2 regions of the Micromonospora sp. NPDC020750 genome follow, and region 2 is predicted to be linked to the other one. Evidence: predicted binding sites of a transcription regulator. Region 2 holds the regulator's gene; the other holds the start of a gene.
The links. Region 2 encodes HspR, which represses chaperone genes until heat shock. Its sites were predicted from a motif close to TTGAGTNNNNNNNACTCAA; they were not measured.
Positions count from the first base shown of each region.

Region 1: the regulator HspR is predicted to act here: its motif matches at 3,423-3,441, upstream of lon (endopeptidase La).

Region 1 covers NZ_JBIRTH010000004.1:420,671-431,889, reverse strand. Annotated here, with positions in the region: gene ACH4T9_RS15820 (DoxX family protein) at 1-218, opposite strand, end outside; gene ACH4T9_RS15815 (MarR family winged helix-turn-helix transcriptional regulator) at 330-839, shown strand; gene lon (endopeptidase La) at 1,069-3,399, opposite strand; gene ACH4T9_RS15805 (Lsr2 family protein) at 3,892-4,239, shown strand; gene ACH4T9_RS15800 (hypothetical protein) at 4,815-5,027, shown strand; gene ACH4T9_RS15795 (hypothetical protein) at 5,319-6,212, opposite strand; gene ACH4T9_RS15790 (DICT sensory domain-containing protein) at 6,403-7,545, shown strand; gene ACH4T9_RS15785 (hypothetical protein) at 7,833-8,390, shown strand; gene ACH4T9_RS15780 (FKBP-type peptidyl-prolyl cis-trans isomerase) at 8,561-8,929, shown strand; partial or broken gene ACH4T9_RS15775 (STAS domain-containing protein) at 9,167-9,526, opposite strand; gene ACH4T9_RS15770 (hypothetical protein) at 9,667-9,807, shown strand; gene ACH4T9_RS15765 (Ig-like domain-containing protein) at 9,839-11,098, opposite strand.
Region 2 covers NZ_JBIRTH010000007.1:314,541-325,759, reverse strand. Annotated here, with positions in the region: gene ACH4T9_RS22950 (hypothetical protein) at 20-1,237, opposite strand; gene ACH4T9_RS22945 (GTPase) at 1,291-2,982, opposite strand; gene ACH4T9_RS22940 (ABC transporter) at 2,979-4,826, opposite strand; gene dnaK (molecular chaperone DnaK) at 5,023-6,897, shown strand; gene grpE (nucleotide exchange factor GrpE) at 6,944-7,687, shown strand; gene dnaJ (molecular chaperone DnaJ) at 7,767-8,954, shown strand; gene ACH4T9_RS22920 (heat shock protein transcriptional repressor HspR) at 8,987-9,421, shown strand; gene ACH4T9_RS22915 (hypothetical protein) at 9,594-9,815, shown strand; gene ACH4T9_RS22910 (hypothetical protein) at 9,891-10,322, opposite strand; gene ACH4T9_RS22905 (cation:proton antiporter) at 10,504-11,219, opposite strand, start outside.

The sequences.
Region 1 (11,219 bases), on a different contig from region 2:
GTCAGCACGGTGGCGATGCCGGTGACGGCCGGCAGGATCAGGCCGACGGCGGCGAGCACCTCGAGTGCGCCGAGCGCCTTCACGGCGGGCTCGGGCACGCCCTCCACCCAGCCCATCTGCTCACGCAGCTTCGCCTTGGGTCGGGCCACCTTGGTCAGCCCGCCCACGGCGAAGACCAGCGCGAGCAGGATCTGCAGGATCCACAGGACGACGTTCACGAGGGTGCCTCCGAAGGGCTGCCGCCCAGCCGGGCGGACAATTTACTTGACGTTTCAAGCATCACCGTACGGTCGGGTACTTGAAGCGTCAAGTATCGGTACGCTGGAGCGATGGAACCCACCCGCTGGCTGAGCGACGGCGAGCAGGAGGTCTGGCAGCGGATGCTCGCCGTGCTCACCCTGCTGCCGGCCGAACTCGACGGGCAGCTGCAGCGCGACGCGGACCTGACCCACTTCGGCTACGGGGTGCTGGCGCTGCTGTCGGAGACCCCTGGCCGGTCCCGCCGGATGAGTGAGCTGGCAGCCCTGGTCAACGGCTCGCAGTCCCGGCTGTCCCACCTCGTCGGCCGGCTGGAGCGCCAGGGTTGGGTACGCCGCGAGCGGGCCGACGACGACGGCCGGGGCTCCGTCGCGGTGCTCACCGACGCCGGCTACGCCCACCTGGCGGCGAGCGCGCCCGCGCACGTGGCCCGCGTCCGCTCGCTGGTCTTCGACGCGCTCACCCCGACGCAGGTGGCGCAGCTCGGCGCGATCACCGCCGCGCTGCTGGCCCGGCTCAGCCCGACCGGCGGCTGCCCGGCGCCCGCGACGCGACGCGGGAACGCGTCCGACGGGTCGTGACGGCCTGCCCCGGACCTGGCCCCCGGTGCTGCCGGAAATGAGGCCCCCGGCAGCGCGGGACGAGGTTGAGGCAGCGCCGGAGCCGACGCCACCTCACCGGCCACCGGCCACCGGCCACCGGCCACCGGCAAGACCCTGCTGCCCACGATCAGTGGGGGCCTTGGCCGGGCGCGCGTTGACAGAGGTCCCCCGCCCGCGTGAAGCGATGACAGGGGACCTCTGTCCGCCCTCAGGCGGCCGTCAGGGTGGGACCGGTGAGGGTGCCGGCGTCGGCCGGGCGCAGCGCCAGGGCGAGCACGTCGACGACGTCGGCGAGGGTGTGCACGGTCAGCGCCTCCCGTACCTCGGTGGGCAGGTCGTCCAGGTCCGGCTCGTTGCGGGCCGGGATGATCACCTCGGTCAGGCCGGCCCGGTGCGCGGCGAGCAGCTTCTGCTTCACCCCGCCGATGGGCAGCACCCGGCCGGAGAGCGTCACCTCGCCGGTCATCCCGAACTCGGGCCGCACCGGCCGGCCGGTCACCAGCGAGGCCAGCGCCGTCACCATCGTGATTCCGGCGCTCGGCCCGTCCTTGGGCACCGCGCCCGCCGGAACGTGCAGGTGGATCCGCCGCCCGGCGAGGGCGTTCGGGTCGATGCCGAGCCGGCGCCCGTTGGAGCGCAGGTACGACAGCGCGATGTGCGCGGACTCCTTCATCACGTCGCCGAGCTGGCCGGTGAGGGTCAGCCCCGGCTCACCCTCCATGCTGGTGGCCTCGATGAAGAGCACGTCCCCGCCCGCGCCGGTGACCGCGAGGCCGGTGGACACGCCGGGCACCGCCGTCCGCTCCGCCGACTCGGGGGTGAACCTGGGCCGGCCGAGGTAGCGGGCCAGATTGTCGGTGTCCACCCGGACGGGCGTCGGGTCGGTCGCCAGGGCGACCGCGACCTTGCGCAGGATCTTCGCCAGCGCCCGTTCCAACTGCCGGACGCCGGCCTCCCGGGTGTGCTCCCCCGCGATCCGGGCGAGCGCGTCGTCGGCGACGGTGACCTCCTCGGCGGTCAGGCCGGCCCGCTCCCGCTGCCGGGGCAGCAGGTGGTCGCGGGCGATGGCGACCTTCTCGTCCTCGGTGTAGCCGTCCAGGGTGACCAGCTCCATCCTGTCCAGCAGCGGGCCCGGGATGGTCTCCACCACGTTGGCGGTGGCCAGGAACAGCACGTCGGACAGGTCGAGGTCGACCTCCAGGTAGTGGTCGCGGAAGGTGTGGTTCTGCGCCGGGTCGAGCACCTCCAGCAGGGCGGCGGCTGGGTCGCCGGCGTAGCCGACCGCGAGCTTGTCGACCTCGTCGAGGAGCACGACCGGGTTCATCGAGCCGGCCTCGCGCAGCGCACGGACGATCCGGCCGGGCAACGCGCCGACGTACGTGCGGCGGTGGCCCCGGATCTCCGCCTCGTCGCGGACGCCGCCGAGGGAGACCCGGACGAAGCTGCGGCCGAGCGCCCGGGCGACGGACTCGCCGAGGCTGGTCTTGCCGACGCCCGGAGGGCCGGCGAGGGCGAGCACCGCGCCGGAGCCACGCCCGCCGACCACGCCGAGGTTGCGCTCGGCCCGGCGGTTGCGCACCGCGAGGTACTCCAGGATGCGGTCCTTCACGTCGGCCAGGCCGGCGTGATCGGCGTCGAGCACGGCCCGGGCCGCGGCCAGGTCGGTGTTGTCCTCGGTACGCGTGGTCCACGGCATCTCCAGCACCGTGTCCAGCCAGGTGCGGATCCAACCCGCCTCCGGGGAGGCGTCGCTGGCCCGCTCCAGCTTGCCGACCTCGCGCAGCGCCGCCTCACGGACCTTCGCGGGCAGCTCGGCGGACTCGACCCGGGCCCGGTAGTCGGCGGAGCCGTCCGGCTCGTCCTCGCCGAGCTCCTTGCGGATGGCGGCGAGCTGCTGGCGGAGCAGGAACTCGCGCTGGGACTTCTCCAACCCCTCGCGGACGTCGCTGTTGATCTGTTCGGTGACCTCCTGCTCGGCCAGGTGGTCCTTCACCCAGCCGACGAGAAGATCCAGCCGGGCGGTGACGTCCGGAGCGGCGAGCAGTTCGGTCTTCTGCGCCAGCGTGAGCCAGGGCGCGTAGCCGGCCGCGTCGGCCAGCTCGGAGAGGTCGGTCATCCGCTCCATGGCGTCGATGACCTGCCACGCGCCGCGCTGCTGGAGCACGGACGTCATCAGGGCGCGGTACTCGCGGGCGAGGTCCCGGGCCCGGCCGGTGGGGACGGGTTCGGGCAGTTCGGTGGCCTCGACCCAGAGGGCGGCGCCGGGGCCGGGGACGCCGGAGCCGATCCGCGCCCGGGACAACCCCCGGACCACGGCGGCCGGCTCGCCGCTGGGCAGGCGGCCAACCTTCTCGATGGTGGCGACCGTGCCGACGGGGCCGTACTCGCCGTCGATACGGGGCACGGCGAGGAGTTGCTCGTCGCCGGTGGCGCGGGCCGCGTCGACGGCGGCCTGGGTGGTCGGGTCGAGGGTCACCGGAATGACCATGCCGGGCAGCAGGACGGCGTCGGTCAGTGGAAGTACCGGAAGAGTTGCCATCGAACACCTGCTATCGCGTTGAGTTGAGCCTGACTCACTCAAGTAACAGAGCCTCCCCCTTGTTCCGAAGCGTGATTCAAGCCACTCCACCGGTCGCTCGAAGGCGGCCCGGCGCAGGGCCCGGGCGCGGATCTCCCTCGCCGACCGGAGGCGTCCGACGAGGAGCGACGGCAATCCCCGCGCCTGATCGCGGCGGGGGCCGGGGCCGGCGCGATCTTCGGGAAACCGTCCGCCGCCGAAGGGAAGGCGTGGCGGATGGCGACAACACCGCCGCGCCTGCCAGGGGTGTCGCAGGCGAATCGGGCGGCCACCCCGCAGCGCCTCTGGCCTGCTCAACCGCTTGAGCGGCACCGGCAAATTCCACCGGCCGAGCGGGATTCCATCCCGCGTAACTCGACTCGCCGAATGCAGAACCGGGCATATTCTTGCGGAATTGCCAGTTGATACGTCAAACTCTTAGAACACCCCGCCCCACACAAGGAGTAATTGGCGATGGCTCGGAAAGTAATCACCGTTCTGACTGATGACCTCGACGGCGGGAAGGCGGATCGGACCGTCGAGTTCAGCCTGGACGGCGTGGCGTACACCATCGATGTCTCCGACGAGAACGCCGGCACCCTGCGCAAAGCACTCGATCCCTACATCAACGCCGGCCGGCGCATCGGTCGCGGCCCGGTCGAGACCGGCCGGACCGCCCGCCGCCCGGGAAGGGCCCCCGTCTCCGGAATGGACCGCGAGCAGAACCGGGCCATCCGGGAATGGGCCGCCAACAACGGCCACGAGATTTCCGACCGCGGGCGCATCCCGGTGTCGGTCGTCGAGGCCTACAAAAACCGCTGATCCGGCGGCGGTGCCGCGATCCGGGGGTTCCCGGGTCGCGCCGTGGAGGCCGGCACCCGCTGGCCCCTTTCCGGTCGCAGTTCCCACGGCGCCGGCCGACACAGGCCGGTGCCGGTGCGGGCCGTCCCACGACCCGGTCGGTCAGCTACTTGGCCGGTCGGCGCACTCGACGGAGCAGCGGGCGGGCCGGGCCCGGCACACCCGGTTCTCCGGGGCGCCCGTCGACACGTCGGTGAACGGCGCGCGGACGGGGCCGGGCCGGCACGGCACCGGCGTCCGGTGCACCCGACACACCCTCCCGAGGTGACGGCCCACCCACGCGCCGACCGGCGTCCGCTCTTCCTGCCGTGCCGGTCCGCCGAGATGACGGCCACCTGCGCGCCGCCCCGCGTCCCACGTCCACCGGTCCAGCCTCGCAGGCCGCCGGTGCTCGAACCGCGCGACGGGGTCGCCCAGGGGTGATCGGCCCCCGGGCGACCCCGGATCTGCCGACGGTCGCGGCGCCGCCGCGCGAGTCAAGTTGACCTGGATCCACACGAGGTCGGATCCACACGACGTCGAAGGCGGGTGCCCGGTTGACCCGCTCCATCATCGGGATGCGAGGTACGGGCCGCCACCGGCCCGGACCGCGCACCGGGCGTGCCGGGCTGCGGCAGGCCGTCCCCGCCTCCGTTCCGGCCGCCGCCGTTGTCCCCGCCGCGCTGACCGCCCTTGTTACCGATTTTGCCGAAGACCGCGAGCGTGCCGACAACGTCCAGCAGCCGCCTGCTCCGCGCGATACCGGATGACGCCCCCGTGTGGGCCTTCGCATCGAATTGCTCTCCTGCCCCGATCCGGTAGCCGCCACGTGGCCCCGTCGGACCGATCAATTCTGGGAGGTCGCCGGTGAGGGTCACTACGACGTGCCGGCGCATGTCGATGGTCGATGATGTTCTTTCCGCACCGTCATCCACGCCCGCAGGCTCGGTGGAGCAGGATCCTGTCCATTCCCGCTGGAGTAAGATGCCGTGGCGCGAGGCTCAACCCGGATATGGGAATTCTGCGGGAGCGGCCGGTCGACGGCCCCGTTCCAGGGGACGTCAGTCCGCGCAGAGGTGGTCGAATCCAAAGCCGTTCCGCATTTCGTCACGGCGCGCCCGCAGCCGGCGGATGTCCCCGTCGAACTGCTCGCGGGCGACCAGTTCCGGCTCGCCGCCGTCGAGGCCACGCAGCCGCTCGCCCACCGCCACAGCCGCGAGGTCCTCGGCGAGCCGCCCCGGGTCCACCCCGCAGGAGAGGCGGTGCTCCCACACCCGCACCCGTTCCACCAGGAACCGTCCGGGCCGCACCTCGACCCAGCTCCAGCCCTCGGCCGGGCCGTCCGCCCAGCGCACGTGCAGGCCCCGGACGATCGGGTCGACCAGCCGACGGGAGACGTAGGCGTCGACGGCTGCCGCCCGGGCCAGGGCACCGAGATCGTTGACGTGCCCGCTGCGCCCGTCCGGCAACCGGCCGACGATGTCCCGGAAGGCGACCGGCGTGGCGTCCCCGGGCTCGGTGTGCCCCGGGTCCGGCCGGACGGCGTCGGCGTAGGCCCGCGCGTCGATGACGTACTCGACGATCCGCCGGCCTTGGTCGGCGGCGCGCAGGGTGGGCGAGGCGATCCGCAGCACCGCCAGGCCGACGGCCGCGCACACGGCGTCCTTCATCCGTTCGGCGCGCTGGGCCGCCGACCCGGGCGGCACCGGCGGCCCGACCTCGACGGCGAACAGCGGTCGGCCCGAAGGCGCGGCGCAGACCACGTGGTCGAGGCACTCCCGGCCGGCCGAGCTCCACTGGTGACCGGTGACCCCCGGCGGACGGCCGTGCAGCAACTCGCCGAGCCGCCGGGCGGCGTACACCACCTGGCCGCCCCGGGCGAGGGCCGGACCACGGCCGGTCGATGCCGCGACGGGGCGCAGCAGGGAGCCGTCTTCACTACCGGTGCTCGTCATCCGCCTTGTCCATCCGTCGGGCCGTCAACCGGCCGAGTCTAGGCCGTCGATCATGGTTCCCACCTCGCCGGTGCGGCCCGCGCCGGGCCGCCGGTCGGCCCGGGCACGCCGCCCGGACGCTCCTCGCCGCGGCGCCGGCTGGGCGGGGCCGGCGGAAGCGCTCCACTCTCCGGTTCTCTAGGCTCAGCGGGTGCTGCACAGTGGACGGCCCCCGGAACTCATGACCAAGCGCAGCCTCGTCGCCGTCTCCCATGCCATCGAGAGCGCCGCCCTGGCCATCGCCGAGGACGGGCCGCTGGTGGTCGTCGCGCTCTTCCAACGGATGCCGTACTTCGAGCGGGAACGGGCGGTCTACGAGCGGATTGCCGCCTCGGGGGCGGTGACGGTGGTGGGCGTGGTCGGGCAGCGTCCTTCGGAGCTCCCCGACGGCGCGTACGGGGTGGCCCTGGAGGAGACCGAGGACCTGGCGCGGGAGTGGAGCGTGGTCGCGCTGACCCCCCGGTTCGGCGCGACGCTGGTCGCGTACGACCGGGCGGAGGTGGAGCCGGCAGCCACGCTGGAGGCCGGCCGGCTCTTCGACGGCCGGTGGGGTTTCCGCCGCGACGAGGCGTTGCACGAGGTCCTGCGGCTGCGCGACCGGCTCGCCGACCGGCTTCCCGACGCGGCCCGCGCAACCGTGGACGACGTGCTGGCCCGGGTGCGTGATCTGCCCGCGACGCCCGGCGAGGCACGCGGCGAGGCGGCGCTGCGGCTGATGTTCTCCCGCGCCGAGCGTGCGGCCCCGGAGCGCTGGGCGACCGGGTCGGGGTCGGGTGACCGCGGCCGGGGTGCCGAGGCGAGGGCCGCCGAGGCCGCCGCACCGCTGCTCGACGAGTCGGGGATGCGGCTGTGGACGGGCGAGGACGGGATCACCGCGTCGGGCACCCTGCCGGTGGCGCTGATCGGCGTCCGGGTCGACGAGCCGGCTGGCGCGCCGGAGCGCTTCGGCCGGCGCAGCGCGGCCCGCGAGGCGCAGGCGGTGATCGGGGCGGTGACCGCGCCGCTGCGCCCGGTGGACCGGGCCGTACGCCTGTCGGACCAGGAGTACCTGTTGTTCCTGCCGGCGCTGACCGAGGAGCAGGCGGTGGCGGTGGCCGGCCAGGTGCACGAGGCGGTCGGCGACCTGGTCCGGTCGTACCCGTTCGTCGCGTTCGCGGTGCATGCGGCGGTCACCGTGACGGCCCGGCGGCCCCTGCCCGTGGCCGACGTCCGGCACGCCGTCGGGTGGGCCGCTCAGGAGGGCGTGCCGGTGGCCCGGCTGGCCCCCGAGACGGCCGAGGTACCGGTCGGGTAGCGCGGGTCAGGAGCTCGGGTGCGGGAGTCGAGGGGTGTCCGCGTGCTGCCCCCGTACCGTGCCGGAGGCACTGCCCACGCGAGCACCGGTCTCCGGTCTCATCGGTTGCGGTTGCGTGATCATCGACTACGGTCGGACGAGGCCGACGGGGAAATGTCCGGCCGGGACGAGTAGATCAGGGTCGAAGGTCCCGGTCGGAAGCGGACCCATCGGCCCTGACCGGGACGCCGGTGACGATGTCCAATGGAACTGCCACCGGGAACGCGGTGCGAGGCACAGGAAGGGACGTGGACACCATGGCCGCGACGATCGAGCGGACCGCCGCCAACACCATCGCTCCATCGGGCGAGACCACCCGCCAGAGGGCCGCCCGGTACGTCCTGGCCGGAATCCGGATCGCCCTGGGCTGGACCTTCCTCTGGGCCTTCTTGGACAAGATGTTCGGCCTCGGCCACGGGACCGAGGCGAAGAACGCCTGGATCGAGGGGGGCAGCCCCACCAAGGGCTTCCTGGCCTTCGGCACGGCCGGCCCGTTCAAGGGGTTCTACACCGAGATCGCCGGCGCGGCCTGGGCGGACTGGCTGTTCATGCTCGGCCTGGCCGCCATCGGCGTGGCCCTGATTCTCGGCATCGGGATGCGGATCGCCGCCGTCGCCGGTGGCCTGCTGCTGGTGATGATGTGGACGGCCGTCCTGCCCCCCGAGAACAACCCCTTCATGGACGACCATCTCATCTACGCCGCGGTCCTGGTGGTCCTCGCCCTGCTCGGCGCGGGCGACACCCTCGGCCTCGGCCGGGCCTGGAAGCGGCTGCCCATCGTCCAGCGGTTCCCCTGGCTGAGGTAGTCGGACGAGCACGGCCCCGACGGGCGCCACCTTCCCGGTGGCGCCCGCCGCCGCATGTCGGGCCGCGCTGGGACCGCCGGGCGCGGGACCGCCGGACATCGGCAGATCACGATCCGGCAGGATCGACGGCGACCGCAGTTAGCCGCAGCACCGAGCAGGAGGCGTACGACATGGACAAGCCCCAGGTTGGCCCGATCGAGGGCGCGCCGCCCGCCGATCTCGTCATCGAGGACCTCACGGTCGGCGAGGGCCCGGAGGCCCAGCCCGGTCAGCGGGCCACCGTGCACTACGTGGGGGTGGCCCACTCCACCGGTCGCGAGTTCGACGCGTCCTGGAACCACGGCGAGGCGTTCGAGTTTCCGCTGGGCGGCGGGAGGGTCATCGCCGGCTGGGATCAGGGCGTGGTCGGCATGCGGGTCGGCGGCCGGCGCAAGCTCACCATTCCGCCGCACCTCGGGTACGGCAACCAGGGCGCCGGCGGCCTCATCAAGCCCGGCGAGACCCTGGTGTTCGTCGTCGACCTGCTCGGCGTCCGCTGATCGGGGTGGGGTCGTCGGCCGGTGCCGGCGGCCCCACCCGACGGCAGGCCGTCAGACGCAGGCCAGCATGGGCGCGGAGGACGCCTCCGCCACGGGCACGAGCGACCCCAGGGCGCGGGCCAGCGACCCGAGCACGGCAGGTTCCGGCGGGGTCACCGCCGGCTCCGGTCGCGCCGACGACTCCCCCGCCAGGGCGGGGACGAGCGGCGCCAGCAGACGCGGCGCTGCCACGGTCGAGGCAGCCGCAGTCGAGGCGACAGCGGTCGAGGCAGCGGCGCCGTCCCGAACGGGGATGACGCGGTCAAGGCCGGTGACGTGCAGCACCCGGGCGACCACCGGGGCCGGGTCGACGAGGACCAGCTCGCCGCCACGGGCGCGGACCCGTCGGTGCGCGGCGACCAGCGCCCGGACCCCGGCCGCGGAGAGCAGCCGGACGCCGGAGATGTCGAGCCGCAGCAGCGGCCGGGCCGGGGCGGCCCACAGCGCGGCGCGCAGCAGGCCGACGGTGGCGATGTCGACCTCGCCGGTCGCCCGCATCTCCACCGCGTGGTCGCCCACGCTGACCTGCACGTGGAACCGATCGCTGCGCTGCTCCATGACCACGAATCTAGCCCCGCCCCCCGACAATTCCGCCCTGCCGAGGAGTGACTCCGGGTACACCCAGGGTCTGACCCCGAGTCACTCCGGGTCCACCCTGAGCAGGAGCTGCGGCAACGCCGGCCACCGTGCCGCCCCCGTTGAACGGGCCGTGGACGGCGACCGACCTGCGGCTCGACGACGCGGAGCTGCTGCCGCTGGCCGAGGGCGCGCTTGGCCCCGAGGGTGGGCGACGGGGCGCAGCCGGTGAGGACGGCGACCGGTCCGCCACCCTGCGGTGACGGACCGGTCCGGCGGTCGTTCCTCCCGTGTTCAGCCGCCGCTGGCCGAGGGGGCCGGTGCGGGCGAGCTGCCGCCGGCCACCGCGCCGGGGTGCGGCGCCACGTGCGGGCTGGGCCGCAGCCCGGCCGGTACGGGCAACGCGCTGCCCTTGGCGAACTCGTCCCAGCCGACGTTCCAGGCCGTCCAGCCGTTGCCGGCCTGCAGCGGCACCTCGGTGCCCTTGACGGTCACCAGGTCGCCGACCTGGGTGATCCCCATCAGCCAGTCGGCCGCCGTGGCGGAGACGTTGGCGCAGCCATGGGAGACGTTGGTGTAGCCCTGGTCGCCCTCGGACCACGGCGCCGAGTGGATGAACTCACCGCCCCAGGTGATCCGCTGCGCGTCGTCGACGTCGACCACGTACCCGCCGTCGGGCTCGCCGCGGGTGTCGAACGTCGTCCGCTCGTGCTTCTCCATGATCACCATCTTGCCGCTGGAGCTGGGCGTGCTCGGCTTGCCGAGGCTGACCGGGATCCGGCGGACCAGCTTGCCGTCCCGGAACACCGACATCTGCTTCGTGGCGTTGTCGATGTCGACGGCGACCTGCCGCCCGATCTTCGAGGTGGCCCGGCGGTCGGCGTCGCCCATCAGCTCCTTGCCGATCGGCAGCCCGTCGAGCGCCGCCCGGACGCTGATCGCGGTGCCCGGCCGCCAGAAGTCGGGTGCCCGGTAGTACACCTGGCTGCCGTCCTCCAGCCACGACCAGGTGCCCGGCTGCGGCGGGTCGGTCTTGACGAACAGCCGCTTCTGCACCGCCGCCCGCGCCTCCTTCGGCACGGCCGGCTCGAAGGCCACCGTCACCGGCATCGCGGTGCCGTACGTCTGGTTGCCCGCGAAGTAGAGAGTGCTGGTGATCGCCGGCTTCGTCGGCTTCGACGCCGTGGTGAAGGTTGTCTTCCGGGTGGAGGTCCGCCCCTGGTCCCCGGTCACCGTCACCTCGGCGGTGTACGTCCGCCCGTTCGCCAGGGGCGCGCTGGGCACCCAGCTCGACCCGTCCTCCCGGGGTTCGCCGCCCAGCTGCCGCCCCTTGTCGTCGGTGAGCCGGACGGCGCTGACCTTCCCGTTCGTCACGCTGGTGCCGACCTCGGCGCTGAGCGGGACGTCCCGGGCCCGGTCGGCCGGCGTCAGCTCGACCGCGGGTGGCGGCGCCGCTCCCCCGGCGGTCTTCCGTTCGGCGGTGCACCCGCCGAGCACCAGCGAGGTGGCTGCGATGGTTACCGCAAATAGCGTCGATCGCCGCCTCACGTTCATATTCGCACCCCATTCCCCATTTCCCCTTGGCCACATTCTGTACGGCCGGACGGGAGGCGCGACGCAGCTTTCCGGGAATTACGTGAAGCATTTTTCGGCAGTTTCGACGGCACCGGGCCGA
Region 2 (11,219 bases):
GCCGCGACGCCGGGCCCGCTCAGGCCCCGTCGTCGGCGAGCCGGTGCCGGTTCGCCTCGATCCAGGCGTCCAGGGCGACCGGGTCGTCCGGGTCCACCCCGTCGGCCATGAGCTGGGCCACGGCCGCGGTGGCCGGGCTGCGCCGCTCCCCTGTCGAGTAGAGCCGGGCGAACTCCGGGATCATCTCCTCGATCGCAGTGTCGGTCCGGGTCGCCGCCGCCTCCGGCAGCCCCTTGCGCCTGGCCGCGTACGCCGCCCAGCCGCGCAGCACCCGGGGGAGCATCGCGGCGTCGTCCATGTCGAGCACGGCCCGCCGGTGCACCCAGTCGAGCAGGAACAGCTCGGCCACCGTGGGGCTCCACCGCAGCGGGTCCGCGTCCGGGAAGCTCGCGGCGTGGTCGAGCAGCAGGCTGAGACAGAAGTGCAGCGAGGCGAGCCCTGCGTCGTCGGACGGGTCCAGATCGAACCGGACCGCCTCGGGCGAGGCGAGAAACGCCCGGACCAGGGCGGTCCGCTCGTCGCCGGACAGCGGCTCGGCGTCCCGGGCGGCACGCGCCGGCGGGGGCAGCAGCGCGAGCCGCGCGCCGGCCAGCGCGCGGTCGGTGGCGAGTGATCCCTCGGCGGGCAGCTCGCCCAGCTCGTCGGTGACCGTCAGGTGCCGGCCGACCTCGCCGTGCAGCCTGGCCGGGTCCTCCTCCCGGAACCAGGTCAACTCGTCGCCGTCGACCATCGCCCGGACCTGGTCGACGATCCGGCCGGCAGGGCCACCGACGAAGATGTCCTTGGCGATGCCGATGTTGTGGTCGACCAGGGCCACCAGCGCGTGCTCCGGGCCGCCGGCCTCGTCGTCATAGGCGAAGGTGGCCAGGTAGGAGGTCTGGTCGCCGTACACATCGCCGTAGCACCAGGTGCCGGTGAGGTGCACCCGGCCGAGCTGCTCGGACCAGGCAGGGGCCTGGGTGCCGGGGTGGACCTTCGTCGCGCCCTCCGCGTCCGGCACCAGGGCTGCGAAGACGGTGCGAATGGTCTTTGCCGCGGCCGTGCGGCGGCGGGTGGTGGCGGCGAGGAAGCCGGAGACGAACTCCCGGACGGCCGCCTCCCGGTCGGTCTCCGCGACCGCGTAGACGCTGCCCAGCAACGCCGCGCCGAGCATCTCGGCATCGAGGGCGGTGTCGAGCCTGGTCACGTCGCGTGCGGCGTGCAGCACCGCGTCGTAGGGGGTCTGAGGCGTGGCCATGCGTCGACCCTACGCCCGCGGGGGAGCCCCGGACAGTGAAGGCTGACCGGGGTTCAGCTGCGCTCGGCGTCCCGCAACGCCTGCCTCGCCTGCCCGTACCGGTCGAGCACCGCCCGGACCGGCGTCACCACGTACTCCCGGCCGACCGCATCGACCGCGGCGGTGAGTCGCTTCTCGGCCCGGTGGCGGGCCCGGCGGGCCGACCACCGCACCACCGGGCGGGTCAGCGCGGCCAGCAGCAGCCCGGCGAGCAGGCCGCCGAGCAGCAACACGGTGGGCAGCGGGGCCTCGCCGACCCGGGGATACTCCAGCGCCGGCAGGCCGAGGGCCCGCAGCGCGTAGCCGAGGGCGAGCCAGCCGAGGCCGGCGACGGCCGCGACCGTGACCAGCCACTGCACCGCGCCGACGAACCGCCACCAGACCGGCCTGCGGTCCATCCCCAGGTCGGTGCCGGCCACCGCGCGGTCCAACGCGTCCGGCAGGTCGCCCAGCCGGGACCGGGCGGCGGTGGTCACCGCGGTCGCCCAGGGGGCCGGCAGGCCCGCGCCGGACCGGTCGGCCACCGCCCGCACGGCCAGCCCCAGCGCCGAGCGCTGGGCGGCGGTCGGATCGGGTACGGAGGTCGCGGTGACCAGGCTCTCCGCCGGGGCCCCCGCGTCCGTGCCGGAGACCGCGCCGGGCAGGTGCAGCCGGCGCAGCGGGTCGGGGCGCAGCCGCCGCCAGCCCCGCACCAGCGGCCAGCCGGTGCTGGCCACGGCCCGGTGCCGGTACGCCCCCTCGACCGCCGCCGCCACCGCCGGCACGCCGGCCGTCCCGGCCAGCGCCCGGCTCAGCGAGTCGACGGTCCCCTCGTCCGGCCCGGCGGCCGGCGTGTCGGCGGCGACCAGCTCGTCCAGCCCGGCGACGACCGTGTCGACGTCCCCGGCGAGGCGCCGCAGCGCGGCCTGCCGACCGGCGACCGTGCGTTCCAGCGTCCCGCGCAGCTCGACGATCCTGGCCGGGTCGATGGCCGTGGTGGCCAGCAGCGGCACCCCGCCCAGCCCGTCGGCGTCGAGCAGCCGGCGCAGGTCGTCCAGCACCCGGGGCAGCTCGGCCGGGGGCAGCCGGTCGGCCTGGTTGAGCACCACCAGCGTCACGTCGCGGTGCCGGTGGAACTCGCGCAGGTAGTTGGTGTGGATCACCCGGTCGGCGTACTTCTGCGGGTCGACGACCCAAACCACCAGGTCGACCAGGCCGAGCAGCCGGTCGACCTCCAGCCGGTGCGACCGCTGCACCGAGTCGAAGTCCGGCAGGTCGAGCAGCACCAGCCCGTGCAGGGCGGACTCGTCGTCGGCGTCGAGCGCGCTCTCCCGGACGAACCGGTGGCGGGGCAGCACGCCGATCCAGTCGAGCAGCCGGTTCGCCCCGTCCAGCGGGCCCCAGACGCAGGCGTGCGCCACGCCGGTGGTGGGGCGGCGCACCCCGACCGGGGAGAGACCCAGCCGGGCGAGCGCGTTGAACAGGCTCGACTTGCCGCTGCCGGTGGCCCCGGCGAGGGCGACGACGGTGTGGTCCCGGGAGAGCGCAAGCCGGGTGCCGGCCCGCTCGACCAGGGTGTGCGCGGGCACGAGCTGGGCGTCCGGGAGCTGGCCGTCCACCGCGTCGAGGAACCGGCGGACCGCGTCCAGGCGGGCGATCAGCGCGTCGGGGTCGACCCGCTGGTCACCCCGGAGCGCCGCGCGCACCCGGTCGGCGATGTTGGTCATCGGGCCTCGGCCTCCGGGGTCGGTGCGGCGGGCAGGACCGGCGCGTCGGCCGTCGCCAGGCCGCTGCGGCGCCGGGCGTCCTCCACCCGGTCGCCCGCGGCGCGCAGCGGGTCGCCGGCGTCCGCCGCCGGGCGGGCCGCCGCGGTGCGGGACAGGAACCGGTCGGCCTCGGCGTCGAGCAGCTCCCGGACCCGCGCCAGCAGGTCGCCCCGGGCCCGATTGGCCAGCGTACGCACGGCCTGGTCGCCGAAGATCGCCTGGAGCACGGCCTGCGCGGCTACGGTGGTGCCGGCCCCGGTGGCCACCTCCAGCCCGGTCGGGATGAACGCGGTCGAGGCGAAAACGGCGATCATCACGGCCAGCCCGGTGGCGTTGACCGCGTACGAGGCGGTGCGGGCCACGAACCGCTTGTCGCCGCCCTCGGCCCGGACCAGCTCCAGCACCCCGCGCTGCCAGTCGCGGACCAGGCGCTCGGCGCGGGCGGGGAAGTCCTCGGCCGGGTGCGCCAGCGGCGGGTCGAGCAGCGCCGCCCCGGCCGGGTGCGCCCGCCACCCGGTGTACGCGTTCTCGGCCGCCTCGGCGGCCACCCCGCGCAGCAGCGTGACGAGCTGGGACTCGATGGCGTTGCGCAGCTCCGCGGCGGGCGCGGGCCGGCCGGTCACCGCGGACACCAGGCGGTCGCGCAGCCGGCCGATCCGGGCCTCCAGGGTGCGGAAGAACTCGCCGGTGCCGACGAACTCCTGCCAGCGGGCGAGCACCTCGCCGCGGAGCAGCCGGCCGTCCTTCAGCCCCTGCTCCACGGTCCGCTCGGCCCCCCGGTACGCGGCCCGCACCCGCTCGTCGAGGGCGTCGGCGGCGGCCACCTGCTCGTCGGCGGCGTCGGCCAGCCCTGCCACCGCGGGGTGCAGGGCGGCCAGCGCCCCGTCCAGGGTCTGCCGGACGACGGCGGACCGCGCCCCGGCGTCGGCGGCCAGCCGGGCGAACCAGGTGCTCAGCGGGGCGGTGACCTGGTCCGGCAGCAGGCCCTGGCCGTCCACCCACGTCTCGGGCAGGACGAACAGCGGCGCCGCGCCGAGGCCCTGGTCGGCGAGCATCTCGGCCAAATGGGCGGCCACCTCGTCGGTCGCCTCCGTCGGCACCCGGTCGAGCACCATCGCGATCACCACGCCCCGGGCCCGCGCGGTGTGCAGCAGCTCCCAGGGGACCGCGTCGGCGTACCGGGCGGCGGTGGTGACGAAGAGCCAGAGGTCGGCGGCGGCGAGGAGTTGCCCGGCCAGCGCCCGGTTGGCGTCGACCACCGAGTCGATGTCGGGGGCGTCGAGGAAGGCCAGCCCGGCGGGGAGCGCCGGGGCGGTGACCAGGTGCAGGGTTCCTGGGTCCTCGCTCGGCTCGTTGGTGCGGGTGAGGCCCGGCAGCAGCTCGCCCTGGCGGAACCAGCCGGAGTCTGCCGGGTTGCACACCAGCACCGGCGAGCGGGTGGTCGGCCGGAGCACTCCGGCGGCGCTGACCCGGGCCTGGACCAGGCTGTTGACCAGGGTCGACTTGCCGGCCCCGGTGGAGCCGCCGACGACCACCAGCAGCGGCGCGTCGAGCCGGGCCATCCGGGGCAGGAGATAGTCGTCGAGCTGCGCGGTGAGGCTCGCGCCGATCTGGCGGGCGGACCCGGCCGAGGGCAGGGCGAGCGGGAACCGGGCCGCGCCGATCGCGGCCCGCAGGCCGGTGAGCGCGGCGGGCAGGCCGTCTCCGGTGGGGCCGGACGGGTCCTTGCCGGCGTCCTCGGTGCCGGTACGGGCGGCGACGGCGGGCGAACCGGAGCGGGCGGCGGGGTCCCCGTGCGTCGTCACCGCTAAAGCGTGCCCGACCGGCGCAAGGGAAGACAACCGGGCTCCCCGTAACGTGAGGTTGCGTCGGGTCGGCTCAACCCGATTTGACGATCGCCGTGGGCGTGGCACTATTGAGTCAAGTTCACTCAACTTGTGGCGAGTGCGCGGCGGGTTTGATCCCGCCACCTGCCCCAACGTAAGAAGCGAGGAAGCGAAGATGGCACGTGCGGTCGGTATCGACCTCGGCACGACGAACTCCTGCGTCAGCGTTCTCGAGGGCGGTGAGCCAGCCGTCATCGCCAACGCTGAGGGCTCGCGGACGACCCCGTCGATCGTCGCGTTCGCCCGCAACGGCGAGGTGCTCGTCGGTGAGGTCGCCAAGCGCCAGGCGGTGACGAACCCGGACCGGACCATCCGGTCGGTCAAGCGGGAGGTCGGCACCAACTGGACCGTCGACATCGACGGCAAGAAGTACACCCCGCAGGAGATCTCGGCCCGGACGCTGATGAAGCTCAAGCGGGACGCCGAGGCGTACCTGGGCGAGCAGATCAGCGACGCTGTGATCACCGTCCCGGCCTACTTCAACGACAGCCAGCGCCAGGCCACCAAGGAGGCCGGCGAGATCGCCGGCTTCAACGTGCTGCGGATCGTCAACGAGCCGACCGCCGCCGCCCTGGCGTACGGGCTGGACAAGGGCTCCAAGGAGCAGACCGTCCTGGTCTTCGACCTCGGCGGCGGCACCTTCGACGTCTCGCTGCTGGAGCTGGCCGAGGGCGTCGTCGAGGTCAAGTCCACCAGCGGTGACAACCAGCTCGGTGGCGACGACTGGGACCAGCGGATCATCGACCACCTGGTGAAGACCTTCCGGGGCGAGCACGGCATCGACCTGGCCCAGGACAAGATGGCCCTCCAGCGGCTCCGCGAGGCGGCCGAGAAGGCCAAGATCGAGCTGTCGGCGGCCACCACCAGCAACATCAACCTGCCGTACATCACCGCCGGCGCGGCGGGCCCGCTGCACCTGGACGTGACGCTCAGCCGCGCCGAGTTCCAGCGGATGACGCAGGACCTGCTGGACCGCTGCAAGGGCCCGTTCGAGCAGGCCGTGAAGGACGCCGGCATCAAGGTCGCCGACGTCGAGCACGTGATCCTCGTCGGCGGCTCGACCCGGATGCCGGCCGTGACCGACCTGGTCAAGCAGCTCACCGGCCGCGACCCGAACAAGGGCGTCAACCCGGACGAGGTCGTCGCCGTCGGCGCCGCACTCCAGGCGGGCGTGCTCAAGGGCGAGGTCAAGGACGTCCTGCTGCTCGACGTGACCCCGCTGAGCCTGGGCATCGAGACCAAGGGCGGCATCTTCACCAAGCTCATCGAGCGCAACACCACCATCCCGAGCAAGCGCTCCGAGGTCTTCACCACGGCCGACGACAACCAGCCGTCGGTGCTGATCCAGGTGTTCCAGGGCGAGCGGGAGATCGCGGCCTACAACAAGAAGCTCGGCACCTTCGAGCTGACCGGCCTCCCGCCCGCGCCGCGCGGCGTGCCGCAGGTCGAGGTCACGTTCGACATCGACGCCAACGGCATCGTGAACGTGCACGCGAAGGACCTGGGCACCGGCAAGGAACAGAAGATGATGATCACCGGCGGTTCCTCGCTGCCGAAGGACGACATCGAGCGGATGCGCCGGGACGCCGAGGAGCACGCCGACGACGACAAGCGTCGTCGCGAGGAGGCGGAGACCCGCAACCTCGCCGAGGCGCTCCAGTGGCAGACCGAGAAGTTCCTCGCCGAGAGCGGTGACAAGCTGCCGGGCGAGAACCGGGAGCAGCTCACGGAGGCCCTCGGCGAGCTGCGCGGCGCGCTCGGCGGCCAGGACATCGAGAAGATCAAGGCGGCCCACGAGCGGCTCGCGCAGGTCTCCCAGCAGGCCGGCTCGCTGCTGTACGCGTCTCAGCAGGCCGATCAGGCCGAGCCGGGCCAGCAGCCGGGTGCGGCGGGCGCGGCGGGCGCGGGTGCCGGGGCGACCGGCGGCGCGCAGGCCGGCGGTGCCGACGACGTGGTCGACGCGGAGATCGTGGACGAGGACAAGAAGTGACGATCCGCCTCGGACACGTACTCACGGCAGAGGGATGAGGTAACCCATGACGGAGAAGCCACGAGCCGCCGACCCGGGCTCCACCGGGTCGGCGCCGGGTGGCTCCGCGACCGCCGGGCAGTCCGCCGGCGAGCAGCCGCGGGTCGTCATCCGTGACAACCGCAAAATCAACACGTCGGAGGAGCCCGCCGCCACCGACGCCGGGGCGGACGTCCCGGCGGAGGGGCTGGTCGCCGACGCCGAGGTCGTGGTCGACGAGATCGAGGTCGAGGCCGCCTCCGTGGACGGGCCGCCCGTGGTCGACGCCCCGGCGCAGCCGGTGGAGAGCGGCACCCCGGCCACCGGCGCGCCGCCCGGCGCGGAGGTGGAGGGGCTGCGGGCCGAGCTCGACGAGCGGACCCGGGACCTCCAGCGGGTGACGGCGGAGTACGCCAACTACCGCAAGCGGGTGGACCGGGACCGCAGCCTGGTCCAGGAGCAGGCGACCGGCTCGGTGCTCGCCGCGCTGCTGCCGATCCTGGACGACCTGGACCGGGCCCGCGAGCACGGTGATCTGGTGGGCCCGTTCGGTTCGGTGGCCGAGCAGCTCACCACCGCGCTGGGCAGGTTCGGCCTGAACGTGTTCGGCGAGCAGGGCGACCCGTTCGACCCGACCCGACACGAGGCGGTTGCCCACCAAACCTCCGCCGACGTGACCGAACCGACCTGCGTACAGGTCATGCGCCGGGGCTATCAGCTCGGCGAACGGCTGCTGCGGCCGGCCATGGTCGCGGTCGCCGACCCGGAGTAGTGCCGACCCGCGCCGTCCCGCCCGCCCGTACCGGGCGGGCGGGACGTCCGGGATACGTCCCGCGGAAGGGGGTGGACCGGTGAGTTCCAAGGACTGGATCGAGAAGGACTACTACGCCACGCTGGGCGTGCAGAAGTCCGCCTCCCCGGACGAGATCAAGAAGTCGTACCGGAAGCTGGCCCGGGAGTCGCACCCGGACCACAACCCCGGCGACCCGCAGGCCGAGGAGCGGTTCAAGGCAGCCTCCGAGGCGTACGCGGTGCTCGGCGACGAGGCCAAGCGCCGCGAGTACGACGAGATGCGCTCGCTGTTCGGCTCGGGTGCCTTTCGGCGTAACGCCCGGGGAGCGGGCGGGCCCGGTGGGCAGCCGTTCGACGTCTCGGACATGTTCGGCGGCGCGGCCGGCGGCGGTGACCGTCGCTTCGGCGGGGCCGGCTTCCAGGACCTGTTCAGTTCGATCTTCTCGGGCGGCGGGGCAGCCGGTGGCCCGTCCCGTCCTCGTGGCCCCGCCAAGGGCCGGGACATCGAGACCGAGGTGGCGCTCGACTTCGACGACGCGGTCCGCGGGGTGACCCTCCCGCTGACCCTGCGCGCGCCCGGGATCTGCGACACCTGCCACGGCAGCGGGGCGAAGCCCGGCACCCAGCCGGTGACCTGCCAGGTCTGCCACGGTGCCGGGGTGACCACCCGGAACCAGGGGTCGTTCAGCCTGTCCGAGCCGTGCCGCAACTGCCAGGGCGTGGGCACGGTCGTTGAGGAGAAGTGCCCGGAGTGCCACGGCACCGGCGGGGTCACCAAGACCCGCACGCTGAACGTCCGCTTCCCCGCCGGGGTGGCCGACGGGCAGCGGATCCGGCTGGCCGGGCGCGGCGAGCCGGGCGAGCGTGGTGGCCCGGCCGGCGACCTGTTCGTGCACGTGAAGGTCCGACCGGACGAGCTGTTCGGGCGTACCGGGGACGACCTGACGCTGACCGTGCAGATCACCTTCCCGGAGGCCGTGTTCGGCACGGACCTGCGGGTCCCCACGCTCGACGGCACGGTGACCCTGCGGGTGCCGCCGGGCACGCCAAGCGGCCGGGTGCTGCGGGCCCGGGGCAAGGGCGTGGTGCGCAGGGACGGTCAGGCCGGCGACCTGCTGGTCACGCTCGACGTGGTGGTACCGGCACGGGTGTCCGACGAGGCACGGGCGGCGCTGGAGGCGTTCGCCGAGCAGTCCCCGCCGGCCGCCCGGGAACATCTCGACGCCCGGGTGCGTCGGTTCAGTTAAGCCTGCTGGAGTGCGTACGGAGGTGAGCGGGGATGGTGGGAGAGTTCACCGGCTCGGATGACCCTGCCTACGAGGCCAAGGTCCTGATGATCTCGGTGGCAGCGCGGATGGCGGGGATGCATCCGCAAACGCTGCGCCAGTACGACCGGCTCGGCCTGGTGCAGGCCGGCCGGGCGGCCGGCGGCGGGCGCCGCTACAGCGTCCGGGACGTGGTGCTGCTGCGCGAGGTGCAGCGGCTCAGCCAGGACGAGGGGGTGAACCTGGCCGGGGTCAAGCGGATCATCGGCCTGGAGAATCTGGTGGAGCAGGCGCAGCAGCGGATCGCCCGGCTGGAGGCGGAGCTCGACGCCGCGTACCGCCGGGTGGCCGAGCTGGAGTCGTTGGCCCGGTTTCCCGGTCGGGATCTGGTGCCGACCACCCGCACGTCCACCGCCCTGGTGGTCTGGCGCCCGCGCCGCGACCGCTGACTGTCCGCCACAGCCGCACCGCTCCACAGCTCCGGACCGCTCCATCGGCCCGGTCCGCTTCCCGGTATCCCGGCGCGGACCGGGCCGTTCCGTTAACCTGTGAATCAGGGCCTATACGTTCAATCCGGGCCATAAGCACCGCTGGAAACCACCGCACCGGCGAGGGGGGACCATGTCGGAACCGGCCAAGAAGGTGGCGCAGCAGGCGGAGGCGCGGCTCGACCGGATCGCGAAGTCCGCCCGGGAGCAGTTCAACAAGATTACCGAGAGCCGGTTCACCGACAGGATCAAGGACGGCCGGTTCGCCGACCAGGTCGACCACGGCGTCGACCAGGGGCGGGCCGACGTGCGGCGCGACCAGCAGCGCGAAGGGCGCGGTGGATCGGCCGCCTGACGGCCGGTGCGCCGACGTGCGGGCCGGGTTCCACGGGGGAACCCGGCCCGTTCGCGTGCCCGGGATGCGGGCCGGTCAGCCGATGCGGCGGTTCTCCCGGACCAGACCGCCCTCGCACCAGTCCCGGTAGGCGAAGAGGTCCGGGCGGGCCAGCAGCACCCGGCTGTTGTGCGCCCAGTTGTGCATCAGCTCGTCGCCGGCCCGTTCCGCCTGCTCGACCAGCTTGCGGAAGCGCCGCTTGGGATGGGCGCGGAAGTTCGTCCGGATGCCGTCGGCGGCGTAGATGTAGAGGCAGTGCAGCGCGAACCGGCGGGCCGGGCAGGCCGGGTCCATCGCCAGCTCGAAGAGCGTCTGCACGAGGTGGTCCCCGGCGACCAGCAGGTCCCAGTCCTGGGGCATCGAGGTCAGCGGCACGGAGTCCGGTTGGTAGGCCCACGCCCGCAGCTCCGAGGGAGAGGGGTCGACGGGATTCGTGAAGCCGCGGAACGTCGACTCCTGCACGCTCACCGGCCAACCTTCCGCTTGCGTACGCGGGGGGACCGGCCCGCCGCGGACTGGCTGCTGGGGCGAACGGTAGCCGGGGTCGCCGACCAGCGGAAGGGCTCCGCGGCACGAATTCGACAACCGATGGAACGGGCCGGGTCGGCCGTACGGCCGACCCGGCCCGTACCCGTGCCGGGGTCGCGGATCAGTCGGCGCTGACCAGCGGCTCGGTGCGCTGGCGGAGGGCCCGCTGCCGCAGCCACACCTTGAACCAGGCGAAGTCGGGCAGCCGGGCCAGCATCGGCCCGGTCACCACGGTGATCAGCACGTACGCCGTGGCCAGCGCGGCCAGCTTCGGTTCGACGCTGCCGGCGGCGACGGCGAGTCCTGCGATGACGATGGAGAACTCGCCGCGTGGCACCAGGGCCAGTCCGGCCCGCCACCGTCCGGGCTCCTTGATCCCCACCCGCCGGGCGGCCAGGTACCCGGTCAGGGTCTTGGTGGCCATCGTCACCACGGCCAGCGCGAGCGCCGGTAGCAGCACGGGCGGGATGTCCCGCGGGTCGGTGACCAGCCCGAAGAAGACGAAGAAGACGGCGGCGAACAGGTCCCGCAGCGGGGAGAGCATCTCGGTGGCGTGGTGGGCCACCGGCCCGGACAGCGCGATGCCGACGAGGAACGCGCCGACCGCCGCCGACACCTGAAGCTTGGCCGCGATGCCGGCGACCAGCAGGGTCAGCCCGAGCACACCGAGCAGCAGCGCCTCCGGGTCCTTCGCCGACAGGGCCGTGGAGATCAGGTGGCCGTACCGGATCGCCACCACGAGCACCAGCACGACGGTGCCGACCGCGACGCTGAGCGCGATGCCGCCGCCGAGCAGACCGCTGCCGGCCAGCACTGCGGTGAGCAGCGGCAGGTAGA